Regions from separate parts of the Streptomyces sp. NPDC015242 genome, predicted to be linked through region 1. Evidence: riboswitches for the same ligand, from Rfam matches in the RefSeq annotation. Region 1 holds a riboswitch; the other holds the start of a gene.
The links. Region 1 has a riboswitch for glycine ahead of gcvP (aminomethyl-transferring glycine dehydrogenase). Riboswitches for the same ligand answer to the same signal wherever they lie in the genome.

Region 2: it holds a riboswitch for glycine, as region 1 does, so the genes downstream of both, gcvT (glycine cleavage system aminomethyltransferase GcvT) here and gcvP (aminomethyl-transferring glycine dehydrogenase) in region 1, are expected to answer to the same signal.

Annotation. Positions count from the first base shown of each region.
Region 1 covers NZ_JBIBUF010000001.1:6,809-14,388, forward strand. Annotated here, with positions in the region: gene ACF07N_RS00035 (FHA domain-containing protein) at 1-90, shown strand, start outside; gene ACF07N_RS00040 (MerR family transcriptional regulator) at 142-888, shown strand; gene ACF07N_RS00045 (bifunctional nuclease family protein) at 973-1,446, shown strand; gene ACF07N_RS00050 (MerR family transcriptional regulator) at 1,662-2,345, shown strand; partial or broken gene ACF07N_RS00055 (DNA polymerase IV) at 2,436-3,998, shown strand; gene ACF07N_RS00060 (PRC-barrel domain-containing protein) at 3,914-4,291, opposite strand; glycine riboswitch at 4,405-4,500, shown strand; gene gcvP (aminomethyl-transferring glycine dehydrogenase) at 4,678-7,563, shown strand.
Region 2 covers NZ_JBIBUF010000002.1:272,788-280,367, forward strand. Annotated here, with positions in the region: gene ACF07N_RS06685 (ABC transporter substrate-binding protein) at 1-889, opposite strand, end outside; gene ACF07N_RS06690 (ABC transporter permease) at 898-1,896, opposite strand; gene ACF07N_RS06695 (enhanced serine sensitivity protein SseB C-terminal domain-containing protein) at 2,237-3,037, opposite strand; gene ACF07N_RS06700 (enhanced serine sensitivity protein SseB) at 3,221-4,009, opposite strand; gene ACF07N_RS06705 (AAA family ATPase) at 4,923-5,591, opposite strand; glycine riboswitch at 5,814-5,913, shown strand; gene gcvT (glycine cleavage system aminomethyltransferase GcvT) at 6,012-7,181, shown strand; gene gcvH (glycine cleavage system protein GcvH) at 7,280-7,580, shown strand, end outside.

The sequences.
Region 1 (7,580 bases):
CGGATCGACCAGGTCGCGCTGAACAACGGCGACGAGGTCCAGATCGGCAAGTACCGGCTGGTCTTCTACGCGAGCCAGCGGGCCTACTGACCCGGGCTCGTCCGGAAGGCCCAGCGAAGGCCCGTCCGTCAGGGAAGGTCCATGCTTCGAACACCGAGCGGCGGTGCCGGACACGGCGCCGCCGCCACGGACAGTGGGCTGATGAGCATCGGCACGGTGCTGAACGTGCTGCGTGACGAGTTCCCGGAAGTCACCATCTCCAAGATCCGTTTCCTGGAGGCGGAGGGGCTCATCGAGCCGCAGCGGACCCCCTCGGGGTATCGCAAGTTCAGTGCCCACGACGTCGAGCGTCTCGGGCACGTCCTGAGGATGCAGCGGGACCACTACCTGCCCCTGAAGGTCATCCGCGAGCATCTGGAGGCCATGGAGCGCGGTGAGGCCGTCCCGCTGCCCCTGGTGGGCCGGCAGCGCGACGGCGAACCCCTGCCTGAGGCTCCCGAGGCGCCTGAGGGGCCCACGGCGGCACGGATCGGGCGTGCGGAGCTGCTCGCCGCCGCCGGCATCGACGAGCGCGAGCTCGGGGAGTGGGAGTCGTACGGGCTGCTCACTCCACTGGAGGACGGGGTGTACGGCGCCGAGGCGGTCACGGTGGCCTCGCTCGTCGTCGAGCTCGGGCGGTTCGGGATCGAGCCACGGCACCTGAGGGCGATGAAGGCGGCCGCCGATCGCGAGGCCGGGCTGGTCGACCAGGTGGTGGCCCCGCTCAGGCGGCACCGGAACCCGCAGACCAGGGCGCATGCCGAGGCGCGTGCGAAGGAGCTGGCGGCGCTCACGGTGCGGCTGCACGCCGCTCTGGTGCGGACGGCGCTCGGGGTGCGGCCGCCCTGACGGGGGGACCGTGCGGGGGCCGGATCGGGCGCCCGATCCGGGCCCGACTACCCAAACATCCCGAGCACGGCCTAGGGTTGCTGTGTGAACGAGCTCGATGTCGTAGGTGTCCGGGTCGAAATGCCCTCCAACCAACCGATCGTGCTGCTGCGTGAAGTGGGAGGCGACCGCTACCTTCCCATCTGGATCGGACCGGGGGAGGCGACGGCGATCGCCTTCGCCCAGCAGGGCATGGCTCCCGCGCGGCCGCTGACCCACGACCTGTTCAAGGACGTGCTGGAGGCCGTCGGCCAGGAGCTCACGGAAGTGCGCATCACGGACCTGCGTGAGGGCGTCTTCTACGCGGAGCTGGTCTTCGCCAGTGGCGTCGAGGTGAGTGCCCGCCCGTCCGACGCCATAGCGCTCGCGCTGCGCACCGGGACGCCGATCTACGGCAGTGACACGGTGCTCGACGACGCCGGTATCGCGATCCCGGACGAGCAGGAGGACGAGGTGGAGAAGTTCCGCGAGTTCCTCGACCAGATCTCCCCGGAGGACTTCGGCACCAGCAGCCAGTGAGCCCGCGGCTCCGCTGAAATCGCCCGCATGTGCCGCCGGCGAGTGAGAGCGTCACACGGCCCTCACCGAGCTCATTCGGCTAGCCTTTCCCCGCGGTGGGGCACGGGAAACCACTCTTAGGGTGATTATCACTCGGCGTGGCGAGTGTGGCGATCGTTGACGCACCCCTGGTGACTGCCTACCGTCGAGAAGGCAGGTCAAGGACGGAGGTCGGCGTGAGAAGCAGCGGCGACGGTACGGCTGGGGGCGGCCCCGAGCGCAGTCTCAGGGCGAGCGGTCCGTACCCTCCCCCCGGCTCACGGCTCCGCGCCAGCGGGGGATGTTCCCAGCCCGGTGACGCGGCCGATCACGCTCCGCAGCGGCCGACGGCCGTGCCGAGCAGCGGAGGGACGACGTCCATGGCGTCCGAGCAGATCGGCTACCGCGGTCCGACGGCCTGTGCGGCCGCCGGTATCACCTACCGGCAACTCGACTACTGGGCCCGCACAGGCCTCGTCGAGCCGAGCGTTCGGCCCGCCTACGGGTCGGGGACGCAGCGGCTGTACAGCTTCCGGGACGTGGTCGTCCTGAAGATCGTCAAGCGGTTCCTCGACACCGGGGTGTCCCTGCAGAACATCCGCACGGCCGTGCAGCATCTCAGGGAGCGCGGGTTCCGTGATCTGGAGCGGATGACCCTGATGAGCGATGGTGCCACGGTCTACGAGTGCACCTCGCCGGACGAGGTCCACGCCCTGCTCCAAGGCGGGCAGGGGGTATTCGGGATCGCCGTGGGCGTGGTGTGGCGGGACGTCGAGAGCGCGCTGTCCCAGCTGCACGGGGAGCGCGTCGACACGGGCGAGACGCTGGTCGGACCCAACCCGGCGGACGAGCTGGCGAGGCGGCGGAACCGGGCTGTCTGAGCCCTCCCGGGGACGCCTGCGCCGTCGGGCGAAGCAGGCGGGACGTTTCCGCGCTCCTGGTTGTCAGTGGCATGGGGGAGCATCGGAGATGTGAGAACCGCGCCCACGATCCTGCATCTGGACATGGATGCCTTCTTTGCCTCGGTGGAGCAGGCGTCCAAGCCGAGTCTGCGCGGGAAGGCCGTGGTCGTGGGCGGTCTCGGGCCCCGGGGCGTGGTGGCCACGGCGTCGTACGAGGCGCGGGTCTTCGGGGTGCACTCGGCGATGCCCATGGGGCAGGCCAGGCGGCTCGCGCCGAACGCCGCGTACCTCGTGCCGCGGTTCGGGCTCTACAAGGCGATCAGCGAGCGCGTCATGGAGCTCCTGCGGGCGCTGTCGCCGCTCGTGGAGCCGCTGAGCCTGGACGAGGCGTTCGTGGACCTGGAGGCCGGGGGAGTGGCCTGGGACGAGAGCTCCGCGCGGCTGGTGGGTACTCAGCTGCGCGCCGACATCCGCGCGGCGACCGGGCTCACGGGGTCGGTCGGGCTCGCCGCGTCGAAGATGCTCGCGAAGATCGGCTCGGAGCAGGCCAAGCCCGACGGGCTGGTGGTGATCGAGCCGGGGACCGAGCGGGCGTTGCTGGCGCCGATGCCGGTGCGGACGCTGCCGGGGGTCGGGCCGGCGACGGGCGACCATCTGCGGCGGGCCGGGATCACCACGGTCGGGGAGATCGTCGAGGCGGGCGAGGACGAACTGGTCCGGCTGCTGGGCAAGGCGCACGGGCACGGGCTGTACGCGATGGCCCTGGCGCGGGACGACCGGCCCGTGGTGGCCGAGCGGGAGGCGAAGTCCGTGTCCGTGGAGGACACGTACGACGTGGACATCCACGACCGGGTGCGGGTCGGTCTCGAGGTGCAGCGGCTGGCCGACCGGTGCGTGCGGCGGCTGCGCGGGGCGGGTCTGTCCGGGCGGACGATCGTGCTCAAGGTGCGGCGGTACGACTTCTCCACGCTCACCCGGTCCGAGACGCTGCGGGGCCCGACGGACGACCCCGGGGTGATCGGGGAGGCGGCGGCCAGGCTGCTGGACTCGGTGGACACCACGGGCGGGGTGCGGCTGCTCGGGGTGGGCGTCAGCGGACTCGCCGACTACACCCAGGAGGACCTGTTCGCGCAGGCCGCGGGGGAGCGGGCGGGGGTGGCTCCGGGGCCGGTGGAGGAGCTCGCGGTGGCTCGGGCCGAGGAGCAGCCGCCGCCGGCCGAGCGGCGCTGGCCCGCGGGGCACGACGTGCGGCACGCCGAGTTCGGGCACGGGTGGGTGCAGGGCAGCGGGCTGGGGCGGGTCACGGTCCGGTTCGAGACGCCGGGTTCGCCGCCCGGGCGGGTGCGGACGTTCCGGGTCGACGACCCCGCGCTGGAGCCGGCGGAGCCGCTGCCGCTGGTGTTACGAAGACCCGGGCAGGCCGGGGACGGGGCGGCAGGCCCGGTCGGGGCGCCGTCGGGGGCCGCGCCGGGCTAGGCGTGTCCGGACGGGTTGCGCCTGCCCGTGCGTCGCCGTGCGTTCCCCGGTGACTTCCGCGTGGGGCGGTGTCAGGTCGTCTGCTCGTCCGAGCCCGCCAGTCTGCCGAACTCGTGGTCCGGGAGCGGGGGCGGGGCGGCGATGTCCAGGCCGTAGTGGTGGTACAGCTGGAGTTCCTGCTCGGGGGAGAGGTGGCGGCCCACGCCGAAGTCGGGGGCGTCCTTGATCAGGGCGCGTTCGAACGGGACGTGGAGGGCGCCGTCGATCAGCTCGCTGGGCTCCAGGGGGACGAAGGCGTCCCTGCTGAAGAGGCCGGTCCGTATGGCAGCCCACTCCGGCTCGCCGGTGGCGTCGTCGAGGTAGACCTCGTCGATGGTGCCGATCCTGGTTCCGTTGCGGTCGAATGCCTTGCGGCCGATCAGGTTGCGCGGATCGATGTCGGTACGCACGGGACCTCCACAGGCTCGCAACACATCCGTAAGCACTACAAAACGGCACAATCGAGGAGGCGGCCACTCGAAGGTTCGTGCGTTGACCTCGCTGGTACTCTGGCAACGGCTGCTGACCCCGTGCGGGAGAGTCCTCCGGACACCATCGGAGGCGCCGAAGGAGCAAATCCTCCCCGGAATCTCTCAGGCACACGTACCGCACGGACGAGGTCACTCTGGAAAGCAGAGCGGGTGTCGACGGCTTCCGCTCTCACCGACGGTGAAAGCCGGGACCCTTCGGGCGATCCGGTGAAGCTCTCAGGTTGAGATGACAGAGGGGGAGGCCGTCCGGGTACCCGCGCCGTGGTGCCCCTCGAAGGTCGTGTCAGACCAGGAGGCCTCCGCCCATGACCGCCCATCGCATTCCGCTCTCCGCACTCGAAGAGGCAGTGCCCTTCGAGCAGCGCCACATCGGTCCCGACCACGAGGCCCGGGCCAAGATGCTCGCGCAGGTCGGCTACGGCTCGCTGGACGAGCTCACCGCCGCCGCGGTCCCGGCCGTCATCAAGAGCGCCGAGGCCCTCGACCTGCCCGGTGCGCGCAGCGAGGCCGAGGTGCTCGCCGAGCTGCGCTCGCTCGCCGACCGCAACCAGGTCCTCGGCTCCATGATCGGGCTCGGCTACTACGGCACGTTCACCCCGCCGGTCATCCTGCGCAACGTCATGGAGAACCCGGCCTGGTACACCGCCTACACGCCGTACCAGCCGGAGATCTCGCAGGGGCGGCTGGAGGCGCTGCTGAACTTCCAGACCATGGTCGCCGACCTCACCGGGCTGCCGACCTCCGGGGCCTCCCTGCTCGACGAGGGCACCGCGGCCGCCGAGGCCATGGCGCTGTCGCGGCGGATGGGCAAGAACAAGAAGGGCCTGTTCCTGGTCGACGCGGACGCGCTGCCGCAGACCATCGCCGTGATCCAGACCCGGGCGGAGCCGACCGGCGTCGAGGTCGTCGTCGCCGACCTCTCCGGCGGCATCCCGGCCGACGTCGCCGAGCGCGAGATCAACGGCGTGCTGATCCAGTACCCGGGCGCCTCCGGTGCCGTGCGGGACATCAAGCCGGTCATCGACCGGGCCCACGAACTCGGCGCGGTCGTCACCGTCGCCGCCGACCTGCTCGCGCTGACGCTGCTGAAGTCGCCCGGCGAGCTCGGCGCTGACATCGCGGTCGGCACGACCCAGCGCTTCGGCGTGCCGATGGGCTTCGGCGGACCGCACGCCGGCTACATGGCGGTCAAGGAGAAGATGGCGCGCAGCCTGCCCGGGCGGCTCGTCGGCGTTTCCGTGGACGCCGACGGGAACAAGGCCTACCGGCTGGCGCTGCAGACGCGTGAGCAGCACATCCGCCGCGAGAAGGCGACCAGCAACATCTGCACCGCGCAGGTGCTGCTCGCCGTGATGGCCGGCATGTACGCCGTCTACCACGGTCCGGACGGCCTGCAGGGCATCGCGCGGCGCACCCACCGGTACGCCACCGTCCTCGCCGCGGGGCTCGCGAACGGCGGCGTCGAGGTCGTGCACGGCTCGTTCTTCGACACCGTGACCGCGCGTGTCGCGGGCCGGGCCGCCGAGGTCGTGGCCGCCGCCCGGGACAACGGCGTCAACCTGCGTCTCGTCGACGCCGACCACGTCTCGATCGCCTGCGACGAGACCACCACCCGGGCCCAGGTGCGGGCCGTATGGGCCGCCTTCGGTGTCGAGGGCGTCATCGAGGCCCTGGACGCCGCCACGGAGGACGGGCTTCCGGACGCGCTGCTGCGCACCGACGACTACCTGACGCACCCGGTCTTCCACCAGCACCGTTCCGAGACGGCCATGCTGCGCTACCTGCGCCGGCTGGCCGACCGGGACTACGCGCTCGACCGCGGCATGATCCCGCTGGGCTCCTGCACCATGAAGCTCAACGCGACCACCGAGATGGAGCCGGTGACCTGGCCCGAGTTCGGGCAGCTGCACCCCTTCGCGCCCGCCGAGCAGGCCCAGGGCTACCTCACGCTCATCCACGAGCTGGAGGACCGCCTCGCCGAGGTCACCGGGTACGACAAGGTCTCCCTCCAGCCGAACGCCGGGTCCCAGGGCGAGCTGGCCGGTCTGCTCGCGGTGCGCGGGTACCACCGGGCCAACGGCGACGAGCAGCGGACCGTGTGCCTGATCCCGTCGTCCGCGCACGGCACCAACGCCGCGAGCGCGGTGATGGCGGGCATGAAGGTCGTCGTCGTGAAGACCGCCGAGGACGGCGAGATCGACGTCGAGGACCTGCGCGCCAAGATCGAGCAGCACCGCGACGAGCTGGCCGTGCTGATGATCACCTACCCGTCCACGCACGGCGTGTTCGAGGAGCACGTCGCCGACATCTGCGCCCAGGTGCACGAGGCCGGCGGACAGGTCTACGTCGACGGCGCCAACCTCAACGCGCTGGTCGGGCTCGCCAAGCCGGGTCACTTCGGCGGCGACGTCTCGCACCTGAACCTGCACAAGACCTTCTGCATCCCGCACGGCGGCGGCGGTCCCGGCGTCGGCCCGGTGGCCGTGCGCGAGCACCTCGCGCCCTACCTGCCCAACCACCCGCTGCAGCCCGAGGCCGGCCCGGAGACGGGCGTCGGGCCCATCTCGGCGGCGCCCTGGGGCTCGGCCGGCATCCTGCCCATCTCGTGGGCGTACGTCCGGCTCATGGGCGGCGAGGGGCTGAAGCGGGCCACGCAGGTGGCGGTGCTCAGCGCCAACTACGTGGCCAAGCGGCTGGAGCCGCACTACCCGGTGCTCTACACGGGCCCCGGCGGGCTCGTCGCGCACGAGTGCATCATCGACCTGCGGCCGCTGACCAAGGCGACCGGCGTGAGCGTCGACGACGTCGCCAAGCGGCTCATCGACTACGGCTTCCACGCGCCGACGATGTCGTTCCCGGTGGCCGGGACGCTGATGATCGAGCCAACCGAGTCGGAGGACCTGGCCGAACTGGACCGGTTCTGCGACGCGATGATCGCCATCCGGGCGGAGATCGAGAAGGTCGGGTCCGGTGAGTGGCCCGCCGAGGACAACCCGCTGCGCAGCGCGCCGCACACCGCCGGCGCGCTCGCCGGGGAGTGGGAGCACGCCTACAGCCGCGAGGAGGCGGTCTTCCCGGGCGGGGTCTCGGTCGCCGACAAGTACTGGCCGCCGGTGCGCCGTATCGACCAGGCCTTCGGTGACCGGAACCTGGTCTGTTCCTGCCCGCCGCTGGACGCCTACGAAGACTGATCCGGCGGTCCGGCCGA
Region 2 (7,580 bases), on a different contig from region 1:
TGTCGGAGAGCAGGTCGTTGTCGACCGTCACCTGGTTGACCTTGAACTTGATCGAGATCTTGTCCGGCAGGGCCTTGCGGATCGGGTCCGTCTTGGGGTCCCAGTTCTTGTTGCGCACGAGGGTGGCGCCGCGGCCCTCCTCGTAGGACTGGAACTGGTACGGGCCGGTGGACTGGATGGCCTGCACGTACTTCGCGCCGGTGTCCTTCGCCTTCGGCACGGGCGCCGTCTGCGAGAACGTCGCCAGGTAGTCGAAGTCAGCGAAGGGCTGCTTCAGCTTGAAGACGATCGTGCGGTCGTCCGGCGTCTCGATGGACTTGATGCCGTCGGCCGACTTGTCCTTGTACGGGCCCTGGTACTTGTCGCCGCCCTCGAGGTAGGCCTTGAAGTACGTCGGGCCGTTGGACAGTGCCTCGGGCGCGAAGTTGGAGCGCTCGATGGCGTACTTGACGTCCTTGGACGTCACCGGGGTGCCGTCCTGGAACTTCACACCCGCACGCAGCTTGTACGTCCAGGTCTTGGCGTCCGGGCTGGACTTGCCGAGGGACTCGGCGAGGTCCGGCACGACCTCCAGGCCTTCCTTGCCCGCCGCCGGCTTGAACGTGGTGAGCGTCCGGCCGTAGAGGCGGGAGAAGTTCTGCACCCAGCCGTAGTACGTGTTGCCCGGGTCGAGGGAGTCCGGCACGTCCGAGTGCTCGTACGTGACCGTCCCTCCCTTCTTGTCGGACGCGTTGACGATCGAGTTCAGCGCGGCGTCCTTCTTGCCGCTGCCTCCCCCGTCGTTGTCGTCACCGCCGCCGCCGCACGCGGCAGCACCCAGCGACAGTGCCAGGACCGACGCAACGCCGGCGGTCACCCTTCTCGTCTTCACCTGAGGAAGCCCCCTCATTCGATGGATCACTTGCTGCGAGGGTCGAGGGCGTCACGCAGCCCGTCACCCAGCAGGTTGAAGGCCAGGACGGTGATGAAGATCGCCAGTCCGGGCACGAACATGTACTGCGGATCAGCCGTGTAGAGATCCACAGCGTTGCTGAGCATGCCGCCCCAGGAGGCCTGCGGCGGAGCGATACCGACGCCGAGGAAGCTCAGCGCGGCCTCGAACAGGATGTTCGTCGGGATGATCAGCGTCGAGTAGACGAGGATCGGCGCGACGAGGTTCGGGAGGAGCTCCCGGAACAGGACGTACGGGCCGCGGGCTCCGAGGCTCGTGGCGGCCTCGATGAACTCCCGCTTGCGCAGGGTCATGGTCTGCGCCCGGACGATCCGGCCGATGTACGGCCAGCTGAAGAAGCCGATCACGAAGATCAGCACGCAGATGCGCAGCGACAGGCCGTCGAGTCCGAAGAACCCGTCCTGCACGGAGGCGGAGATCGAGATGGCGAACAGCAGCAGCGGGAAGGCGAGGAAGGTGTCCATCAGCCGGCTGATGACACTGTCCACCCAGCCGCCGTAGTACCCGGCGATCACGCCGAGGACGGTTCCGATGACCACCGACAGCAGCGTGGCGCCGCCGGCGACCAGCAGGGAGACCCAGGAGCCGTCGATGATGCGGGCGAGCATGTCGCGGCCGTACTGCGGGTCCACGCCCAGCGGGTGGTCCCAACTCATGCCGCCCCAGCCGCCCTTGGGAGCGAGCAGCGCGGGGTCGATGAGGTCCTGGTTGAACTTGTTGGGATCGAGGCCGAAGATCCACTGGATCGGCTTGGAGAACACCGCCATCAGCACGAGCAGCACGACGATGACGCCACCCGCCATCGCCACCTTGTCCCGCTTGAAGCGCATCCAGGCGATCTGGGTGAGCGAACGCCCTTCGATCTGGCTCTTCTTGACCCCGGAGAGCACGGCCTCGGGCTGTGCTCCGGCTTCCGCCCCGGTGGTCTCGATCGGTGCGGTCACGGTGCGATTGACCCCTCTCGGGCCGGCGATCGCCTAGCCCCTGGCTGCCGCTGTAGCGGTTTTGTTTGACTCGTACACGAGACCGACCGGCCCGCGTCTTGCCGGGAGTCTTCAACGCTTTGGCGATCAGTTGCCAGACTTGGCGGTGAAAGGATGCGTAAACGTGATGCTGTCTGGGGGGTTCCGTTATCCGGACAACGGGTAACAGGGGTCGGACGCGTCGAGCTAGGGGCATTTTAGGACATAGCCGCCTTTTTCACCCTTATCTACGCGCGAAGAGTGCGGCTGATGTCGCCTTCCGGAGGGCGTCGAACCAGTGCCGGCGGGGACTCCGGGCGGCTCAGAACCGGCCCTGGGCGGGCGGGTATCCGTAGCCGGACGCGGGGGCCTGGACGGGGGCGGTGGCGTGGGCCTCGCGGTCGTAGAACGGGCGGGCGTTCGCCCGCAACCACATGGCGACCGGGTCGTGTTCGTCGGACATCGCGACGGTGGAGACGGGGAGCCCGTCCGGGACGGCGCCGAGGGACTGCTGCATCATCGCGCGCACGGAGTCCACGGCCTGCGGCGAGGTGTCGTACACGTCCAGCCCGATGGCCAGGTACGGCGCGCCCAGCGCGGGCTGCACCCAGGCCCGGCGCAGCGAGCGGACGGCCGGGGTGCGGTGGGCGTTCTGCGCGAGCAGGGCGTAGAACTGCGGGACCTCGATGGCCGGTTCGGACAGCCGCAGCGGCCCGGCGGGCTGGCGGTCCAGGCCCGTGGCGATTCTGCGCAGGTCCAGCCAGGGGATGCCGACGCCGCCGCCGGGGGCGTGCGGGTTGAGCCAGAGGCCGTAGCGGTCGGGGTAGAGGGCGCGGGCGACGTCGAGGCCGTCGACCACCTCGTACGAGCGGTTCCAGCCGCTGGCCGACAGCTCCTGGGCGGAGGTCACGCAGGGGGCGTAGCCGTAGCCGTCGACCTCCATGCTTCCGTACTGGGCGTCCGGGGAGCCGGCCTGGCCCTGCCACAGGAGCATCCAGATCTGCCCGGTGTGCGGGGTGGCGAGCGCGCGCAGGAGTGCCTCGTAGGCGTCGTAGCGCCCGGGCGTGACCTGGCGCAGCATGTGCTCGACCTGTCCGGCCGCGGCCGTGCCGCTCGCGCTCACCTTTACCGCCCCTTCGTACAACGCCTCGACCGTGACCTAGCTTAAGCCCGCCCACCGACTCGGGACCTGACCTCGCCGGCGCGTGCGGGTCCGCGCGCGGCGCGGCGCGTCCACGTGGTGGCGCCGCACGGTGTCACGGCCCGCGTGCACGGTGTCACGGCCCGCGTTCCCGGAGCGGCCGTCCTACCGCTGGTAGAAGGGCCGGACCCGGTCCTTCAGCCAGTCGCCCACCGGGTCCTGCGCCACGTCCAGGAGGACCAGGTTGACGGGCCAGGGCGCCGGGGCCCTGGTGACGGCCCGGGTCAGCGCCTCCAGTGGAAGGGCCCTCAAGTCCCCCTCCCACTGGGAGAGTTCGACGCCGACGAACATCACGGGGTCGGCGGTCTCGATCGCCGCGAGGCAGCGGCGGGCGGTGAGCACGACGCCGGTCGCCTCGAACTCGGCGGAGGCGGCGGCCAGGAAGTCCACCGGGTCGTCCTGCCAGTCGGGCTCGAAGAGGCGGACCCGGCCGCCGCTCGCGGGGCCGTCCAGCGGGGTCCGGCCGGCCCGGCACAGGTCGGCGACCGCGGGGGGCGGCAGGGGTATGCCGACCACACCGCCGGGGTTGACGACGATCCCCGCGTGCGGGGGCAGGCCGCGGGCGAACTCCACGGCGGGGGCGATGGTGTACGACATGTGTGCGCCGACGACCTGGCGGAACTGCTCCTCGGAGCTGAACACCGGCACGTACGCCTGGCCGTCGATCTCGACGGCCGGCAGGTCGAGGGGGCCGCTGTGCGGGCCGCCGCCGCTGGGGAGCGGGACCCAGACGAAGCTCCGGCCGAGCACCTCGACGATGCGCCCGCCGGCCGCGGGTCCGGCGCCGAGGGCGGCCGAGAGCACCTCCTCCAGCTCGTTGCCGGGCCAGCCACCGTGCGGGTGGGTCTGCGTCTGCGCCGGGAGGTCCGCGGAGAAGTCCGCCGGGAAGTCCATCTGCCTAACCCCTGCCTGGAACCACTGCTGAGGCTGAAAGGCTAACGGCTCGGGGGCCGGAAGGGGCCGGGCCGGGAGGGACCGCTCACGGCTCGGGCGCCGGCCGCCGTCCCCGCGGCCCGCCGACGGGGTCCCTCGGCCGGCACACGCAGGGCGCCGCCCGGCCGCCGACCGGCGGCTGACCGGCGGCTGACCGGCGGCTGACCGGCCGCTGACCGCCCGGCTGTCCGCGTCGACGGCACCGGCCGGCACACCGCCCGCCCCGCGGGCCCCCGCCCGTCGGCTTCGCCCGCCGAGTGCGCCCACGCCCCCTGACCTCGCCGACCCGGGGCCCACCGCGCCGGGGCCCACCGCGCCGGGGCCAGCGACCTGGCCCACCGGCGTGGGCCCGCCGCTCTGAGGCCCGTCATCCGGGCCCGTCGTCCGGGCCAGCCGCCCCGGGACCGCCGACCCGGGACCGCCGACCCGGGGCGGCCAACCCTGGGCCGCCGACCCGGGGCGGCCAACCCTGGGCCGCCGACCCGGGGCGGCCAACCCTGGGCCTGTCGTCCCGGGCCTGCCGGTGCGAGGCCCGCCCGCCGGTTCGGGCCCGCCCGCCCAGGCCCGCCGCCCCCGAACCCGCCGCCCCAGGCCTGCCGGTTCGAAACCCACCGCCCCGGGCGCAGCAACCGGGCAAGCGCACGAGATCCACCCGCGGAGGCGACGCCCACCGGCCCCGGGTCGGTGGGCCCGGGTCGGCGGGGCTTGGGTCAGCGGGCCCCGGGTCGGGGGCCCCGGGCGGCGGGGGCAGGGAGTCCGGAGTCACCTGCGGGCAGGCCGGACGGGGCGCTTGCGTCGCATCCGTCGCCTCGGACTCACGGCCCGGCCGTCGTCACGCCACGTACCGCCACCCCGTCGCACAACGCAGCACCCGTCACCCCGTGAAGCCGATGCGGCGGAGCGCGTTCGCCGCCGCGCGGTCGGCGAGCACGGCCGAGCCGCAGCCGGAGGGGAGGTCGCCCTGTTCCACCGCGCGCAGCAGCCGGGCCGTCGCCGCGCGGTGGCGTACGAACGCGTAGCGCGAGACGCCGCGGCCGCGGTCGCGCTGGCCCGCCAGGGCCTGTTCGGGCGTGACGTCGAGGAGGAGCAGATGCATGCTGCCGCCCCGGCGGCGGGCCTCGCGGGCGAGCCAGCGGCGCACCCAGGCCTGCGTGCCGCAGTCGTGCACCACGATCCCCTCACCCGTGCGCAGCGCGCGGCGCAGCCCGGCGTAGTGGGCGAGACGGACGAGCGGGCGGTAGACCGCGTACGGCAGGAAGCCCGGCATGCGGCGCTCCCAGCGGTCGCGGGTGTCCTGGGAGTCGACGCGCCGGCCCGGGACGGTACGCCGCATGAGCGTGGACTTGCCGCTGCCGGGCAGCCCCGTGACCACGACGATGTCCCGGGGGCCGAACAGCAGCGCGTGCGGGCCGCGTCCGGCGCGGTCGCGCAGATCGCGGACGACCGGCGCCGGCACCGGGCCGCACACCGCCCGGGCCGGCGCGGCCGGCTGCTCGGGCAGCGCCATGCCCGTGGTCGTGGCGTACGCCCTGGTCCTGTTCACCGTGATCGTCCTCCCCTGGGGCCAGGTACGGAGTCCCATCCCCGCCGAGTGTAAAAAGAAGGTAATGCCGCAGGCCTCTCATTTCCGTACTCTTCCTGCAACAGGGCTGCTACAGGTCACCGTGTCCGGTGCGCGGGACGCGCGCACCCCCTGGGAAAGGTCCCCCTGCCGCGCCGGAAGGATGCGTGCAATGATGTGCGCGCCAACTGCATACCGGCCGTTTGAATCCGCGCGGGAGAGTTCCCAGCACCGCTGACGCTGGGGCGCCGAAGGAGCAAGTCCCTCCCTTGAATCTCTCAGGCCCCGTTACCGCGCGGGCGAGGCACATCTGAAAAGCGGGCCGCTGCCACAGCGGTCCCACCCAAGGTGCAAGTCATGGACCGGCGCGGTCATGGCGAACCTCTCAGGTTCCGATGACAGATGGGGAGGAACGCCCTCGCCCCTCATTGCCCTGGGAGACGACCGACCGTGAGCAGTACAGGAGAACTCCGTCACACCGCGCTCGATGCCCTGCATCGCTCGCTCGGCGCGACGATGACCGACTTCGCCGGCTGGGACATGCCCCTGCGCTACGGCTCCGAGCGCGACGAGCACCTCGCCGTGCGCACGAAGGCCGGGCTCTTCGACCTCTCCCACATGGGTGAGATCACCGTCACCGGCCCGCAGGCCGCCGCACTCCTCGACTACGCCCTGGTGGGCAACATCGGCGGCGTGAAGCCGGGCCGCGCCCGCTACACCATGATCTGCCGGGCCGACGGCGGCATCCTCGACGACCTGATCGTCTACCGCCTGGGCGAGACCGAGTACATGGTCGTCGCCAACGCCTCCAACGCCCAGGTCGTCCTGGACGCGCTGACCGAGCGGGCCGCCGGCTTCGACGCCGAGGTGCGCGACGACCGGGACGCCTACGCGCTGATCGCCGTCCAGGGTCCCGAGTCCCCCGGCATCCTGAAGTCCCTCACGGACGCCGACCTCGACGGGCTGAAGTACTACGCCGGCCTGCCCGGCACCGTCGCCGGGGTCCCGGCCCTGATCGCGCGCACCGGCTACACCGGCGAGGACGGCTTCGAGCTGTTCGTGAAGCCGGAGCACGCCGTCGAGCTCTGGCAGGCGCTGACCAAGGCGGGCGAGGCCTCCGGCCTGGTCCCGTGCGGGCTGTCCTGCCGCGACACGCTGCGCCTCGAGGCGGGCATGCCGCTGTACGGGCACGAGCTGACCACCGCCCTGACGCCCTTCGACGCCGGTCTCGGCCGCGTGGTGAAGTTCGAGAAGGAGGGCGACTTCGTGGGCCGCGAGGCCCTGCGCGAGGCCGCCGCCCGGGCCGAGCAGAACCCGCCGCGCGTGCTGGTCGGCCTGGTCGCCGAGGGCCGCCGGGTCCCGCGCGCCGGGTACGCCGTCGTCGCCGGCGGCGAGGTGATCGGCGAGGTCACCTCCGGCGCCCCCTCCCCCACCCTCGGCAAGCCGATCGCCATGGCCTACGTCGACGCCGCGCACGCCGCGCCCGGCACGCCCGGCGTGGGCGTGGACATCCGGGGCAGTCACGAGCCGTACGAGGTCGTGCCGCTGCCGTTCTACAAGCGGCAGAAGTAGACACTGGCCACGGGCGCCACGAGCGCCCGGGGCACCTCCACCCCGCTCACCAGCGGTCCCTTCACCAGCACTCCCGCGCGTACAGGAGAATTCAGGCCATGAGCAACCCCCAGCAGCTGCGCTACAGCAAGGAGCACGAGTGGCTGTCGGCCGCCGAGGACGGCGTGTCGACGGTCGGCATCACGGAGCACGCGGCCAACGCGCTCGGCGATGTCGTGTTCGTCCAGCTTCCCGAGGTCGGGGACACGGTGTCCGCGGGAGAGACCTGCGGTGAGCTGGAGTCGACCAAGTCGGTGTCCGACCTGTACTCGCCGGTCTCCGGTGAGGTCACCGAGGTCAACGAGGACGTCGTGAACGACCCGTCCCTGGTGAACTCGGCCCCCTTCGAGGGCGGCTGGC